4 regions of the Klebsiella sp. PL-2018 genome follow, and region 2 is predicted to be linked to each of the others. Evidence: predicted binding sites of a transcription regulator. Region 2 holds the regulator's gene; each other region holds the start of a gene.
The links. Region 2 encodes CRP, which controls carbon source genes, mostly activating them, when cyclic AMP is high. Its sites were predicted from a motif close to ATGTGANNNNNNTCACAT; they were not measured.
Positions count from the first base shown of each region.

Region 1: rbsD (D-ribose pyranase) is a predicted target of CRP. The motif match lies at 1,111-1,128, and genes of this name have one in related genera.
Region 3: deoC (deoxyribose-phosphate aldolase) is a predicted target of CRP. The motif match lies at 942-959, and genes of this name have one in related genera.
Region 4: ldtB (L,D-transpeptidase) is a predicted target of CRP. The motif match lies at 961-978, and genes of this name have one in related genera.

Region 1 is NZ_CP077673.1:52,785-54,988, forward strand. Features, by position in the region: gene kup (low affinity potassium transporter Kup) at 1-1,029, shown strand, start outside; gene rbsD (D-ribose pyranase) at 1,214-1,633, shown strand; gene rbsA (ribose ABC transporter ATP-binding protein RbsA) at 1,644-2,204, shown strand, end outside.
Region 2 is NZ_CP077673.1:5,389,272-5,391,475, reverse strand. Features, by position in the region: gene MKleb_RS25550 (YccS/YhfK family putative transporter) at 1-642, opposite strand, end outside; gene crp (cAMP-activated global transcriptional regulator CRP) at 694-1,326, opposite strand; gene MKleb_RS25540 (OsmC family protein) at 1,631-2,035, shown strand; gene MKleb_RS25535 (phosphoribulokinase) at 2,079-2,204, opposite strand, start outside.
Region 3 is NZ_CP077673.1:819,524-821,727, forward strand. Features, by position in the region: gene MKleb_RS03905 (NupC/NupG family nucleoside CNT transporter) at 1-680, shown strand, start outside; gene deoC (deoxyribose-phosphate aldolase) at 1,097-1,876, shown strand; gene deoA (thymidine phosphorylase) at 1,955-2,204, shown strand, end outside.
Region 4 is NZ_CP077673.1:1,863,009-1,865,212, reverse strand. Features, by position in the region: gene MKleb_RS08660 (tyrosine-protein phosphatase) at 113-895, shown strand; gene ldtB (L,D-transpeptidase) at 1,086-2,000, shown strand; gene MKleb_RS08650 (GntR family transcriptional regulator) at 2,043-2,204, opposite strand, start outside.

The sequences.
Region 1 (2,204 bases), 490 kb from region 2:
GCGCCGGAGTGGGCGCTGATCCCAATGCTGATCATTGCCGCCCTGGCGACGGTTATCGCTTCCCAGGCGGTTATCTCCGGCGTCTTCTCTCTGACTCGCCAGGCCGTGCGTCTGGGGTACCTGTCGCCGATGCGTATTATTCACACCTCGGAAATGGAGTCCGGGCAGATTTACATCCCGTTTATCAACTGGCTGCTCTATATCTCGGTGGTCATCGTTATTGTTAACTTTGAGCACTCCTCGAATCTGGCGGCGGCATACGGTATTGCGGTGACGGGAACGATGGTGCTGACCACCATTTTGTTCACGACGGTGGCGCGGCAAAACTGGCACTGGAATAAGTTTATTGTGGCGCTGCTGTTGGTTGCCTTTATGTGCATTGATATCCCGCTCTTCTCCGCGAACCTCGATAAAATCGTCTCCGGCGGCTGGCTGCCTCTGACCCTCGGTCTGGTGATGTTTACCATCATGACCACCTGGAAGAGCGAGCGTTTCCGCCTTCTGCGTCGGATGCATGAGCACGGTAATTCTCTGGAGGCGATGATCTCTTCTCTTGAAAAATCGCCGCCGGTTCGCGTGCCGGGTACCGCTGTTTATATGTCCCGGGCGCTGAACGTGATTCCTTTCGCGCTGTTGCACAACCTGAAGCATAACAAGGTGCTGCACGAGCGGGTGATTTTGCTCACGCTGCGTACCGAAGACGCGCCGTACGTACATAACGTTCGTCGCGTACAGATTGAACAGATATCGCCGTCGTTCTGGCGCGTCGTTGCCAGCTACGGCTGGCGCGAAACGCCGAACGTCGAAGAGGTTTTCCACCGCTGCGGGCTGGAAGGCCTGAGCTGCCGGATGATGGAGACCTCCTTCTTTATGTCGCATGAGTCGTTGATCATCGGCAAGCGGCCGTGGTATCTGCGCCTGCGCGGCAAGCTGTATCTGCTGCTGCAGCGCAACGCCCTGCGGGCGCCGGATCAGTTCGAAATCCCGCCTAACCGGGTTATTGAACTCGGCACCCAGGTTGAGATTTGATTCACTAGGGCCCTTCTTAATGAAGGGCTTTTTTGTTTTATCTGCTCGCTTCAGACTTTCTCGCTGCTGCGTTGCGAAACGTTTCGATGACGATCACAATTCTCACATCTGGTGATGGTTTTCTGTTCTCTTATTGCTAATACTTATACCAGCGAAACGTTTCGCTAATGGAGCAAAAGAGAAAATGAAAAAAGGTACCGTCCTCAATGCTGATATCTCGTCGGTCATCTCCCGTCTGGGGCATACCGATACGCTGGTTGTTTGCGACGCTGGTTTACCGGTTCCCCGCAGCAGCGCGCGTATTGATATGGCGTTAACCCACGGGGTGCCCTCCTTTATGCAGGTTCTGGAGGTGGTGACGAGCGAAATGCAGGTTGAAGCGGCTATCCTGGCGGAAGAGATTAAAACCCTTAATCCGCAGCTCCATGCGACGTTGCTCACTCACCTTGAGCAGCTGCAGCAGCACCAGGGAAACACCATTGAAATTCGTTACACCAGTCATGAGCAGTTTAAAAAAGAAACCGCAGACAGTCAGGCGGTGATTCGCAGCGGGGAGTGTTCCCCGTATGCGAACGTTATTCTCTGTGCCGGCGTGACGTTCTGAGGTCGCCGATATGGAAGCCTTATTGCAACTAAAAGGGATCGATAAAGCGTTCCCTGGCGTCAAGGCGCTCTCCGGCGCCTCGCTAAATGTCTATCCAGGTCGCGTGATGGCGCTGGTCGGGGAGAACGGTGCCGGCAAGTCCACCATGATGAAGGTGCTGACCGGTATCTACTCCCGCGATGCCGGTTCGCTGCTGTGGTTGGGGAAAGAGACCACCTTCAACGGACCTAAATCTTCTCAGGAAGCCGGAATCGGCATCATTCACCAGGAACTCAACCTGATCCCCCAGCTGACGATCGCCGAGAATATTTTCCTCGGTCGTGAGTTTGTGAATCGCTTTGGCAAAATTGACTGGAAAACGATGTATGCCGAAGCTGACAAGCTATTGGCAAAGCTGAACTTACGCTTCAACAGCCAAAAGCTGGTGGGCGATTTGTCGATCGGCGATCAGCAGATGGTCGAGATCGCTAAAGTGCTGAGCTTTGAGTCGAAGGTCATCATTATGGATGAGCCCACCGACGCGCTAACCGACACCGAGACCGAATCCCTGTTCCGCGTGATCCGCGAACTG
Region 2 (2,204 bases):
CATCTGCTGATAGCACTGGGTAATCAGATCCACCACCTTCTGCTGGCGGTTGAGCAGCGGCGGCAGCGATGTGGCGGGGTCCGTATGCTGGGTAAGCAGACTGTATTTGGCCTCGCAGTAGTTGGCCAGCTCCCGGTAGAGCAGGCTTAATGATTCGCGCAGCGGCTGTTCGCGCCACAGCCAAAACCAGAACCAGTTAAACACGCCATACCATAAGGTGCCCATGGCGTAGATTAACAGCGGCTCCCAGATCGGCATATTGCCAGCGAGACTGAGGGTAAAAATAGCCGCGATAAGCGAGGCGGGCAGCAGCCGAGCGTGCAGGGAGCTGATTTCGGCGGTGACGCCGAGGATGAGCGCCAGACCCGTGAGGATCAGCGGCAAAGGGATGTCTCGCTGCAGAAGGAGCTGAACGATCAGGCTACAGCCGGCAAACAGGCTGCCGCCGATAATCAGGCGTTTAAAGAAGCGTTTATGCGGCGTATCCAGCCCGGCAACGTTGCAGCAGGCGGGAACTAGAGAAAACAGCAGCCCCTGCTGGAGATGACCGAGCAGAAGCCCAATCGCAACCGGCAGACACAACACCAGCGTTTGCCGCAGTGCATAGTTGACTTCCGGGTGGTAAATCAGCCTGCGCCACATGAGGGGAAAACAAAAACGGCGTATTGTTAGGCAATACGCCGTTTTACCGACTTAACGGGTACCGTAGACGACGATAGTTTTACCGTGCGCGGAGATCAGGTTTTGATCTTCCAGCATTTTCAGGATGCGGCCAACGGTCTCGCGGGAGCATCCGACGATCTGACCAATTTCCTGGCGGGTAATTTTAATTTGCATACCGTCCGGGTGGGTCATCGCATCCGGCTGTTTAGCCAGGTTCAGCAGCGTCTGAGCGATACGACCGGTAACGTCAAGGAAGGCGAGGTTGCCGACTTTCTCAGACGTGACCTGCAGACGACGAGCCATCTGCGAAGAGAGACGCATCAGGATGTCCGGGTTAACCTGGATCAGCTGACGGAACTTTTTGTAGGAGATTTCGGCCACTTCACATGCGGTTTTCGCACGTACCCAAGCGCTACGCTCCTGGCCTTCTTCAAACAAGCCTAATTCACCGATGAAATCGCCCTGATTAAGGTAAGAGAGGATCATCTCTTTACCTTCTTCATCCTTGATGAGTACAGCCACGGAGCCTTTAACGATGTAGTACAACGTTTCTGCTTTCTCACCCTGGTGGATCAGCGTGCTCTTTGATGGGTACTTATGAATGTGGCAATGAGACAAGAACCATTCAAGGGTAGGGTCTGTTTGCGGTTTGCCAAGCACCATGCGCGGTTATCCTCTGTTATAAGCTATCTCCGGGTGCCGACACTACACGGCATCCGGGCATGCAATCGTATTGAATCCCTATACCTGGGAATCCGGCTGAAATTTTTCTGCAGCCTGTAATGTGAAGTCCTCTGCATACATGCAGTACATCAATGTATTACTGTAGCATCCAGATTGTTTTAGCATAGCTTTCGCCGCATGTCTCCTGGTGTCTCGCTTCAGCATGACCCAGGTCGCCTTCCGTTGCTAGAATTGTTATGTACGCGTAATCTGTCAGGAAAATTACAGCCCTGGAGTTAAATTTATGCAAGCGCGAGTGAAGTGGGTTGAAGGGTTAACCTTCATCGGTGAGTCGGCTTCTGGTCACCAGATTCTGATGGACGGCAATTCCGGGGATAAAGCGCCTAGCCCAATGGAAATGGTACTGATGGCGGCAGGCGGATGCAGCGCGATTGATGTGGTTTCCATATTGCAGAAGGGCCGCCAGAACGTCACCAACTGCGAAGTTAAGCTGACCTCGGAGCGCCGCGAAGAGGCGCCGCGTCTGTTTACCCATATCAATCTGCATTTTATCGTGACCGGTAAAGAACTGAAGGACGCTGCCGTGTCTCGCGCGGTCGACCTGTCGGCGGAAAAGTATTGTTCCGTCGCGCTGATGCTTGAGAAAGCGGTAAACATTACCCACTCTTATGAAGTGATCGAAGGGTAAGCCGAATGCGCCCCGGCCGGCAATCGCGCCACCGGGGTTCTGGCTACTCGCTGATTTTCCTGCCTTCCATCAGCCGCTCAACCAGCGGCGCCATAATCAGTTCCATCGCCAGCCCCATTTTCCCGCCCGGTACCACCAGGGTATTCATATGCGAAATAAACGAGCCCTG
Region 3 (2,204 bases), 1.3 Mb from region 2:
AATACCTGATTGCCGCTTCGTTTATGGCGGCGCCGGGCGGCCTGCTGTTCGCGAAGATTATCGTGCCGGAAACCGAGCAGCCCCGGGACAACCCGGCGATGGAAAAAAACGACGCCGATCCGCAGGCGCCGGCGAACGTGCTGGATGCCGCCGCGTCCGGCGCGGCTTCCGGGATGCAGCTGGCGCTTAACGTCGGGGCGATGCTGCTGGCGTTTATCGCGCTGATTGCCCTGGTTAACGGTATTCTCTCCGGCGTGGGCGGCTGGTTTAACCATCCGGACCTGTCGCTGCAAATGATCCTCGGCTGGGTCTTCTCACCGCTGGCGTGGGTGATTGGCGTTCCGTGGAATGAGGCCACCGTTGCCGGCTCGTTTATCGGCCAGAAGCTGATTATCAACGAGTTTGTGGCCTACATGAATTTCGGTGAATACCTGAAAGCCGACGCCGAGGTCGCAGCCGCCGGTTTGCAGGTGATTTCAACCCACACCAAGGCCATCATCTCGTTTGCCCTGTGCGGTTTTGCCAATCTGTCATCCATTGCGATTCTGATTGGCGGACTGGGCGGCATGGCGCCTAATCGTCGCCAGGAAATTGCCCAGCTGGGCATGCGGGCCGTGGCGGCGGGGACGCTGTCTAACCTGATGAGCGCCACGATAGCGGGCGTCTTCCTCGCGCTATAGCGCCGTCGTTAATCACGACCCTACCCCGCGGCACCGCCGCCGCGGGGATCTCTCATCTGTGTGTTAAAATCCTATCATTTAATAATTATCTGTTTATCAATCACTCATGATGCATCTGGCATTTTTTCGCACAAAATGTCCGCGCTGATATCGAGGTTGACCGCGTGGGTATGTTACAATAATAACATTGCCTCGACACTGAGATTCCTGATTATGCTTAAAGAGAGTCTGGCCTTCGGGGGGCATGCACAGGGATTTATTATGTGATTCATATCACTCTACAGTAATGCAAATTAGTAATTAGTTTTCATTAACTGTGATGTATATCGAAGTGTAACGGCGAGGGGATGTTACAATAGTAACAGACTCGCAAGGTGAACAAACTTTAATACGGCAATACGCCGTCGGAGTATGAAATGACTGATTTAACGGCAAGCAGCCTGCGCGCGTTGAAACTGATGGACCTGACCACCCTGAACGATGACGACACCAATGAAAAAGTGATCGCGCTGTGCCACCAGGCCAAAACACCGGTAGGGAATACTGCCGCAGTATGCATCTACCCGCGCTTTATCCCGATCGCGCGTAAAACGCTGAACGAGCAGGGTACCCCGGATATCCGGATCGCGACGGTGACCAATTTCCCGCACGGTAACGATGATATTGCTATTGCGCTGGCGGAAACCCGCGCGGCGATAGCTTACGGCGCAGACGAAGTTGACGTCGTATTCCCTTACCGCGCGCTGATTGCCGGCAACGAACAGGTGGGTTTTGACCTGGTGAAAGCCTGTAAAGAAGCCTGCGCGGCGGCAAACGTGCTGCTGAAAGTGATTATCGAAACCGGTGAGCTGAAAGAAGAAGCGCTGATTCGTAAAGCGTCTGAAATCGCCATCAAAGCCGGTGCCGATTTTATCAAAACGTCTACCGGTAAAGTTCCGGTCAATGCGACCCCGGAAAGCGCGCGCATCATGCTGGAAGTCATCCGCGATATGGGCGTTCAGCAGAGCGTCGGCTTCAAACCGGCGGGCGGCGTGCGTAGCGCAGAAGACGCGCAAAAGTTCCTCGCTATTGCCGATGAACTGTTCGGTGCCGACTGGGCCGACTCTCGTCACTACCGCTTTGGCGCTTCCAGCCTGCTGGCAAGCCTGCTGAAAGCGCTGGGTCACGGCGATGGTAAGAGCGCCAGCAGCTACTAATACGTAATTTGCCTGACCTCAAGGCCGGATGCTGTCCGGCCTGTGGTTGGTCTTTGACTCTTTCCTCGGGAGGTTATCTTGTTTCTCGCACAAGAAATTATTCGTAAAAAACGTGATGGTCATGCGCTGAGCGATGAAGAGATTCGTTTTTTCATCAACGGCATCCGCGACAACACCATCTCAGAAGGGCAGATCGCCGCGCTGGCGATGACCATTTTTTTCCACGATATGTCTATGCCGGAACGCGTTTCGCTGACCATGGCGATGCGGGATTCAGGGACCGTTCTCGACTGGAAGAGTCTTAACCTCAATGGCCCGATCGTCGATA
Region 4 (2,204 bases), 2.3 Mb from region 2:
ACTTTTCACGGGGCGTTATAAAATCATCAATGACGCCTGTGTTAGGGTCATGTCATATTGCGCGGTTACACTGCTTAATGCGTAATTTTTTACCTTAATCTGGAAGGAACCTATGACCACACACTCCCGCCATCCGGCTTTCTTATCGCTGCAGGGCGGTATCAACTTTCGTGACCTGGGCGGCCAGCGTACCGCCGACGGCCGTCGCGTGCGTACCGGGAAATTATTCCGCTCCGGCTCGCTGCATATGATGACGGCAGATGACCTCACCCATCTGGACGCGATCCCGCTTAGCCGGGTGATTGATTATCGCGACCCGGGCGAAGTGAATCGCAGCCCCGATAAGCTGAACGAAGCGGCTCACTACCTCAACGCCCCGGCGAATCCGCACGTTCGCGACGTCAACGCCAAAGTCACCGAGCTCAACGCCGCCACCCTGAACGCCCTTAACGGCGAGCAGTTTATGCTGGCGCTCTACCGCCAACTGCCGTTCAATAACGCCGCTTATCGCCAGTTGGCCGGTTGGCTGATGGAGCCTTTCGACGGCGCGCTGCTGCAGCACTGCGCGGTGGGAAAAGACCGCACCGGCGTTGGCTGCGCGTTGACGCTGTTCGCCCTCGGCTGCGATCGTCATACGGTCATGGAGGAATATCTGCTCACCCAGGGCATGCTGACGCAGGTCGAAGATTTCATGCTCCAGTCCCTCGGCAATGCGCTGACCCCCCGCGGCCGGCAGAACCTGGCGGAAATGATGACGGTGCATGAGTCCTACCTTGCCGCCGCGCTTTCGCAAATCGACGAACGCTACGCCAGCGTCGATGCCTGGCTGGAGAAAGAGTATCAGCTCACGCCGCAGGCGCGAGAAGCGCTCCAGTCGCGGCTTCTGGAGGGGTAATCCCCTCCCGTTTTCAGGCTGCAGAGCCCGCGTTGACGGGCTACACTCAGGGTCACAGGAAAAAAATGTGATTTCGTACACATCTCATTTACCTGTTTGCCGGAAAGCACATATAATGCGCTCCCATCGACTTCCTGTTTAAACTGACAAAGGCCTGTGCGGCATTAACATCGCCCACGATATAAAGATTATGAAATTATCAACACTCTTCGCGGCAGCCTTCGCCATCGTGGGCTTTTGCAACACAGCTTCTGCTGTAACCTACCCTCTGCCCACCGACGGCAGCCGTCTGATTGGCCAGAACCAGGTGATCACCATTCCGGAAGGCAACAAGCAGCCGCTGGAATATTTCGCCGCTGAATACCAGATGGGTTTATCCAACATGCTGGAAGCCAACCCGGGCGTGGACACCTTCCTGCCGAAAGGCGGCACCGTGCTGAATATCCCGCAGCAGCTGATCCTGCCGGACACCGTGCATGAAGGTATCGTCATCAACAGCGCGGAAATGCGCCTCTACTACTATCCGAAAGGCACCAACACCGTCATCGTGCTGCCGATCGGCATCGGCCAGTTAGGCAAAGACACGCCGATCAACTGGGTGACGAAAGTTGAGCGTAAAAAAGCCGGTCCGACCTGGACGCCTACCGCCAAAATGCACGCTGAATATGCCGCAGCCGGTGAACCGCTGCCGGCCGTTGTTCCTGCCGGCCCTGATAACCCGATGGGCCTGTACGCGCTGTATATCGGCCGCCTGTACGCTATTCACGGTACCAACGCTAACTTCGGCATCGGCCTGCGCGTCAGCCACGGCTGCGTGCGTCTGCGTAATGACGATATCAAGTTCCTGTTTGAAAACGTGCCGGTCGGCACCCGCGTTGAGTTTATCGATGAGCCGGTAAAAGCCACTACCGAGCCTGACGGCAGCCGCTTCATTGAAGTTCACAACCCGCTGTCCACCACGGAAGAGCAGTTCCAGGGCGGCGAAATCGTGCCGATTAACCTGACCAAATCAGTACAGGCGATTACCAGCCAAACTGACGTAGACCAGAGCGTGGTCGATCAGGCGATCCAGAACCGTTCCGGTATGCCGGTGCGTCTGAACTAAAACGCATCGCGCAGAGTGGCGGGCCCGGTGCCCGCCATTTTTTTATCCGTTATTGACCAGAATAATTCCGCCGTGGTCGTAGCGATAGTGGCAATGGGCATACTCCAGCGGCGTACCGTCCTCCAGATAGATCACCTGTTCCACCTCCAGCACCGGGTCGCTCGCTTCGCAGTTGAGATGTTCTCTGTCCAGCGCCTGCGGTTT